One region of the Brevibacillus sp. TJ4 genome, then DNA from elsewhere that is predicted to be linked to it. Evidence: a T-box and tRNA genes for the amino acid it is inferred to sense, from the RefSeq annotation. Region 1 holds a T-box; the other holds one or more tRNA genes.
What was found. A T-box is a leader RNA that pairs with one kind of tRNA and senses whether it is charged. The one in region 1 lies ahead of trpS (tryptophan--tRNA ligase), so its partner is inferred to be a tRNA-Trp.
Positions count from the first base shown of each region.

Region 2: it has a tRNA-Trp gene. The T-box ahead of trpS (tryptophan--tRNA ligase) is inferred to sense a tRNA for this amino acid. The anticodon was not compared.

Region 1 is NZ_CP185865.1:3,307,606-3,311,006, forward strand. Features, by position in the region: gene ACAF76_RS16210 (M20 family metallopeptidase) at 1-13, opposite strand, end outside; gene ACAF76_RS16215 (Zn-dependent hydrolase) at 84-1,319, opposite strand; T-box leader at 1,495-1,765, shown strand; gene trpS (tryptophan--tRNA ligase) at 1,826-2,812, shown strand; gene ACAF76_RS16225 (queuosine precursor transporter) at 2,881-3,401, opposite strand, start outside.
Region 2 is NZ_CP185865.1:2,765,593-2,768,993, reverse strand. Features, by position in the region: gene ACAF76_RS13640 (alkaline phosphatase family protein) at 1-862, shown strand, start outside; gene ACAF76_RS13635 (endonuclease/exonuclease/phosphatase family protein) at 816-1,502, opposite strand; tRNA gene ACAF76_RS13630 (tRNA-Ser) at 1,704-1,794, shown strand; tRNA gene ACAF76_RS13625 (tRNA-Met) at 1,811-1,887, shown strand; tRNA gene ACAF76_RS13620 (tRNA-Trp) at 1,889-1,962, shown strand; tRNA gene ACAF76_RS13615 (tRNA-His) at 1,982-2,057, shown strand; tRNA gene ACAF76_RS13610 (tRNA-Cys) at 2,067-2,140, shown strand; tRNA gene ACAF76_RS13605 (tRNA-Arg) at 2,151-2,227, shown strand; gene ACAF76_RS13600 (IS3 family transposase) at 2,448-3,266, opposite strand; gene ACAF76_RS13595 (helix-turn-helix domain-containing protein) at 3,311-3,401, opposite strand, start outside.

The sequences.
Region 1 (3,401 bases):
TCGCTGTCGTCATCCTTGCTTCTCCTCCTTTATGTATGCCCGCTGCTGCTGGCAACGGACTGATTATTTCGTCTGTCGGGAAATTACGATTGTTCCGTCGCCAAAGTCAGGATGGTGCGATACAGCACATCCGCACTCTTGGCACAGTCCTCTTTTGACGTATACTCCGCCGGGTTGTGGCTGATGCCGTCTTTGGAGCGGGCAAACATCATTCCTACCGGGCACAGGTCGACGAGCTGCATCCCGTCATGCCCCGCGCCGCTCGGCAAGGTGAATACCGGCAGCCCCTCCGCTTCGCAAGCCTCCTGAATCGCCTCCTGCACTTCGCGGGAGCAGCGTACCGGAGCGACACGCTGCATGTTTTCCACTTGCAGCCTGATGCCGCGGCGTTCGCAAATCACGCTGGCATCGCGCATGATCCGCTCTTCTACCTCGTCGCGTACCGCCTCGTCCACATCGCGCAGGTCGAGCGTGAACTCGACTCTTCCCGGAATCACGTTCACGCCTCCGGGGAATGCTTGCAGCTTGCCGATCGTGCCGACCGTGCTGCCCGTCCGGGACGCCTCCCGCTCGATGCACAACATGATTTCCGCGGCAGCAGCCAGTGCGTCGCGACGAATCGTCATCGGCGTAGTGCCAGCATGCCCTGCCTCGCCTTCGAGTGTGAATTTCACCCAGATCGGTCCGGCGATGCCGCTTACGACGCCGACGGCCAGCTCGCGGCTCTCCAGCACTTTTCCCTGCTCGATATGCAGCTCCAAATACGCTTTCACGCTGCCCGGCTTGCGTACCGCATTGCCGATCTGCTCCGGGTCCAGCCCGCTCTGCCGCATCGCCTCGGCAATCGTGATGCCGTCTTTGTCCCGGGCCTGCAAATCTTCCGGCTTCAGGCGTCCGGCGATCGCCCGACTGCCAATCATGCCAAATCCGAAGCGCGTCCCTTCTTCATCCGTAAACGCGATCACCTCGATCGGATGATCGGTCTCAATCCCTTGCTCCTGCATCGTCTGCAGGGCTTCCACGCCTGCTAGCACACCCAGCGGTCCGTCAAAGTCGCCGCCATGCGGAACCGAATCGATGTGCGAACCGACAAGCACCACAGGAGCGGCAGGATTTCTCCCTTCCTTGCGACCGATCAGGTTGCCTGCCTCATCTTCCCGCACCGTCAAACCCACTTCCCGCATAAAGCCTGCGACCAAATCTTTGGCTGCCCGCTCTTCCGCAGTAAAGGAGAGGCGCTTCACTCCGCCGCCCACTTCCTGCCGTCCGATTTTCCCCAGTTGCATCAAACGGTCCCACAAACGCTCTGCATTGATCATAAGCTGAGTCACCCTCTTTTTCCTGCTTTTGCCAATCCTCATCTGTGCAGAAAGCAAGGTTGGTATGAACCCATTGTAGAGTAGACAGACAATTTTTGAAAGATCAAAGTCGGGACTGCCATCCCTCTTGCTTTTTTTTCAAGCAGTGAGTAAAATTAGTGATCAAAAGCTAGACTCGATTGCGATGAGGAAGAAGAGTAGCCATTGTGCGAGACCGAAGAGAGCTGATGGGTGGTGCAAATCAGCGTCGAGCAGATGGTGAATGGGCTTCCGAGCTCCAGACCGAAGCCGTCCTGTGGCGGTGTGTAGGCTCTGGCGTCCTTTGTCCCGACGTTACCAGGGACACCGTATCGAAAATGATGGTACGGAGCAAAGCGATTTTGCCCATGCTTTCTTGGCATGCAGCAAAATAACAAGGGTGGCACCACGGTTCATTCGTCCCTGTCGAGGACGGATGAGCCTTTTTTGTTTTTCATACAACAGATTGCGAAAAGGAGTAGGTAACGATGAAAACGATTTTTTCCGGGATTCAGCCAAGCGGTATTCTCACCTTGGGCAACTACCTGGGGGCGATGAAGCATTTTGTGCCGCTGCAGGATCAATTCAACTGCTACTACTGTATCGTCGACCAGCATGCGATTACCGTCCCGCAGGACCCGGCTGTGCTGAAGCAGAACATCCGCCGCCTGGCAGCACTCTACCTGGCAGTCGGCCTCGATCCGAACAAGGTCACGCTGTTTATCCAGTCGGAGGTTCCCGCTCACGCCAAACTGGGCTGGATTATGATGTGCACATCGTACGTCGGCGAACTGGAGCGGATGACGCAGTTCAAGGACAAGTCTGACGGACGAGGCGAGTCCATTCCGGCCGGCTTGCTCGTCTACCCGCCGTTGATGGCTGCTGACATTTTGCTGTACGATACCGATTTCGTCCCCGTAGGCGAAGACCAGAAGCAGCATTTGGAGCTGACCCGTGACCTGGCTGCCCGCTTCAACAGCCGATACGGCGAGACCTTCAAAATTCCTGAAATCCGCCTGCCCGAAACGGGAGCACGGATCATGTCGCTCGCCGACGGCACGAAGAAAATGAGCAAGTCCGATCCCAACCAGGGGGCATTCATTTCCATGCTCGACGATGCCGATACGATCACGAAAAAGATCAAACGGGCGCAAACCGACTCGGACAGCGCGGTACGCTACGACAAGACGGAAAAGCCGGCTGTCTCCAACCTGATGACAATCTACTCGCTATGCTCCGGCAAAACGCTGGAGGAGATCGAGGCGATGTACGAAGGAAAAGGCTACGGTGCGTTTAAAACCGACCTCGCCGAAGTAGTCGTGGAGACACTCCGCCCTGTGCAGGAGCGCTACAACGCCTTGATCGACTCGCCCGAGCTGGACGACATCCTCTCTGCCGGGGCCAAAAAAGCCAACGATGCCGCCAGCCAGATGCTGCACAAGGTAGAAACAGCGATGGGAATGGCCCGGCTGTAGTGTACCGAACATGCCAATACAAAAAGGGGCGTCCGCTCGCAATCCGTTTGCGAGGGACAGCCCCTTGTTTATTCTTCCGCCACTTTCATCCTGCGCGCGATGTAGAGCACAGGCGTCGCGGCGGCTGACACGACGAATTTGATGAGATAGGTCGTCAGCAAAATCTCCAGCCAGACGTCCAACGGGTACAGCCCCCAAAATGCGATCGTGCAAAAGGTAAGCGTGTCGAGCAGTTGGCTGACCAGCGTGCTGCCGTTGTTGCGAATCCACAGTTGCTCCGGGCGCGGGCATTTTTTCTTCAGCCAGGAATAGAGCTTGACGTCGACGAACTGGCTGAGCAAATAGGCGCTCAGACTGCCGATCGCCAACTGCGGCATCACCTCGAACAGGACGGTGAGCGACTCGTGCGCCATGTCCGTCTCGACAGGCTCGAAGCGAAGCACGAGCTGCATGATGATCGTCGTCGCAATCAGCGAGAAAAAACCGAACCAGACTGCCTTTTTCGCCGCCTTCTCGCCGTATTTTTCATTCAGCAGGTCGCTCGTCAAGTAAATCGACGCGTAGATCGTGTTGCCCAGCGTCATCACCA
Region 2 (3,401 bases), 540 kb from region 1:
CGAGGTATTGCGAAGCGGAAAGCAGCCGGATTTTACCCTCGTGTACATGCCGGAAAACGACCACAAGCTGCACCGGACACCGCATGAAGCCGTCAGCCATCTGGCGGATGTGGACAAGCAGCTCGTCCGCTTTCTCGATTTTTTTGATTCCTGGGAGCAGATGCTGGAGCGCAACGTGTGCATACTCGTAAGCGACCATGGCCAGACCGTGATCGGCAAGAGCGAGGAGTATACGATTTCGCTGGATGAGCTGCTCTCGCGGTTTTCGGTTCTGCGTCTGGGAGAGCAAGTCTCCCCTGACTGTGAACTGGTCATCTGCAACAATGAGCGAATGTCGTACCTGTATCCGCTGCAAGCAGGCGTGATGGGAAAGATTGTGGACGATCTGTCGCATGACCAGCGGATTGACCTGATCGCCTGGAAGGAAGGGGAGCAGGTCGTGGTCAGGCAGGGCGGGACGGGGAAAACACTCCGTTTTTGGCGCAACGGACCTTGGACAGACATCCATGGCGTGACATGGGGAGTGGAAGGCGAGCTGGAGGTGCTGGACGTTCGGGGAAATGGGCGAGAATTGCAGTTCTCCACCTATCCGGATGCCTTTTCCCGTCTGTACGGAGCCTTGTTTGCCCAGACATGCGAAGTGGTGGCGGTGACAGCTGCGCCCAGCTATCAGTTTCTGTCCGAACTGGCCCCGACCCATCCGGGCGGAGGCAGCCATGGGTCCTTGCACAAACAGGATTCGCTGGTGCCCTTGCTGATTGCAGGGGCATCCCGCAGTTTTCCGACTCCTGCACGGATCGTCGACATCTCGGCTTTTATCCTTCAGGAGCTGGGGATTGAGACAGCTCTAGTTCCGCGATGATCGGCAGATGATCCGACCACGAAACGCGTACGACCTTGTAATCGAGAACATGCCAGTGGGACGAAGCGAACACGTAATCAAGCCGGCGTTTGAAAGAGGGCAGTGTGGACTGCTGCTCTTTCCCCATTTGTACGGCGCAGTCCTGCAATGGCGGAGAAAGTGAAACTGCAGAGGAATTGAAGTCGCCCAGCAACAGCAACGGTGAAGTTTTCCCCTGTTTCTGTGCCCACGCGCGCAGCAAGTGAAGCTGGGTGTTGCGGGAGCTGGCAAACAGGCTACAATGCGTATTGCCGATGAGAATAGTCGTTTCCTTCCAGCGAAGTGTCACTTCCTGCAAGGTGCGCTTTTCACGCCTCGCGGGCAAAGGAAGCGAACGGCTGTGCAATACGGGGTGTCGGGTAAGCAGTGCATTCCCGTACGCTCCGTCACCTAGCCCGATGCTTGGCGAGAAGCTCATGTTGTATTGCAGCTCACTCGCCAAGTAATCGGCCTGGTTGCCAAATTTGCTGTTTTGATGGACCTCCTGCAAACAGATCACATCTGCCTGGGTCGCATGCAAGGTTTCGGCCATTTGCCTCAGTCGTTTGCGCCAAAACAAATCGCGTCCACTGTGAATGTTGTAGCTTACAATTCGTATCATGGTCTTTCCTTTGCAATATGGATTCGGGTACACTGGAGAAAACGCATCCTCGTCCCGCGAGACAGCAATTTATTAGGATTTCCTGTTGCTTTTCATTTTAACCTATGCTATATTGGAATTCGTCGCCTCTACAAGATAAACTGGGAAATACATGGTTCAGTTACATAGGTTTCACGATTTGAAACCAAAATAAACAATCACGGAGAGTTACCCAAGAGGCCGAAGGGGACGGTTTGCTAAACCGTTAGTATGCGCAAGCGTAGCGAGGGTTCGAATCCCTCACTCTCCGCCACTTTTATTACCTGCATGGCGGCGTAGCTCAGATGGCTAGAGCGTTCGGTTCATACCCGAAAGGTCGGGGGTTCGATCCCCTCCACCGCTACCAGAGGGGCATAGTTTAACGGTAGAACGAAGGTCTCCAAAACCTTTGGTGTGGGTTCGATTCCTACTGCCCCTGCCAAAGACAATCAAACATCATGGCGGTCGTGGCGAAGGGGTTAACGCACCGGATTGTGGCTCCGGCACTCGTGGGTTCAAGTCCCATCGATCGCCCCATTGTATTGCGGGAGTATAGCCAAGTGGTAAGGCACGGGTCTGCAAAACCTTCACCCCCGGTTCGAATCCGGGTACTCCCTCCATCTCGATCTTGTCCCAGTAGCTCAGCTGGATAGAGCAACGGCCTTCTAAGCCGTCGGTCGGGAGTTCGAATCTCTCCTGGGACGCCATACTTGCATAATTGAGCCGCCGAACAGGCGGTTTTTTGCTTTTTTCTGTCTCCTTAATGAGTAGCGATCTTCATTCATCCCGTTCCCGGAGGGTGGTACGGTCGTCCTTGCTTTGACGTGCCATGACCTCAGAAACATAATTACGACACGAAAATAGAAAAACCCTCACTGGCCGATTGGTCAAGACCCCAATTTGTAGACAGTAAGAAAAACCCGGCCGCTAGGCCGCAAGTTGACGCCTGTATTCTACAGGCGTTAGCTTTTTTAGGTTGATTTGAATCCGTTCCTCATTGTAGAAACGGATATATTCTTCAATTCGCCTTTGTGCCTCTTCTAAGCTTCGTATATCATAAGGATAGAGTGCTTCCACCTTGAGATGGGAAAAGAAGCTCTCCATAGAGGCATTGTCTAAACAATTGCCTCTACGGGACATGCTGATTTGGGCGCCAACCGTAGGCAGCATGTCATGGTACGCATGGGACGTGTACTGGAATCCCTGATCGCTGTGAACGATCAGTCCGGTCACGTCCTTTTGCATTTCAAAAGCTTTCTTAAACGTCTCGAGGACTAATGCATTGTCATTTCGTAAACTCATATGGTAAGCCACAATCTCATTGTTGTATAAATCTTTTATTGCGGAGAGGAACAATCGCTCATCTCCAATACGAAATTGAGTGATATCGGTGACCCACTTCTGATTTGGTTTATCTGCGGTAAAGTCACGTTGTAACAGATTATTGGCAACACGACCAGTCGCTTCAGCGACCTGATACGTACTACGATAGGTGCGCTTACGCCGAATGATGGCCTTGATCCCAAGCCCCTGCATGATTTTCAATACCTTTTTGTGATTCACTCGTTTGTTGTATTGCCGTAGCAGCTCTTCTTTTATCCTCCGATAACCGTAAATTCCTTTTCGCTGCGTATATATGGCTTGAATCTGCAGTTTGATCTCACGATCCCGGTTCATATGTTTCCGTCCCAAATAACGATAATATCCGCTTCTCGAGACCCCCAGAACCTTGCAAAGCTCTGTCACAGTGTACAGCGATGCAACTCTTTCAATAATGCGATACTTCCTACTTACACCTCCGGTTTCCAGATTTCCAAACACTTTTTTAGCATTTCATTCTCCCGTTCCAGTTTTTGAACGTACCGACTCTGGTCGATATAC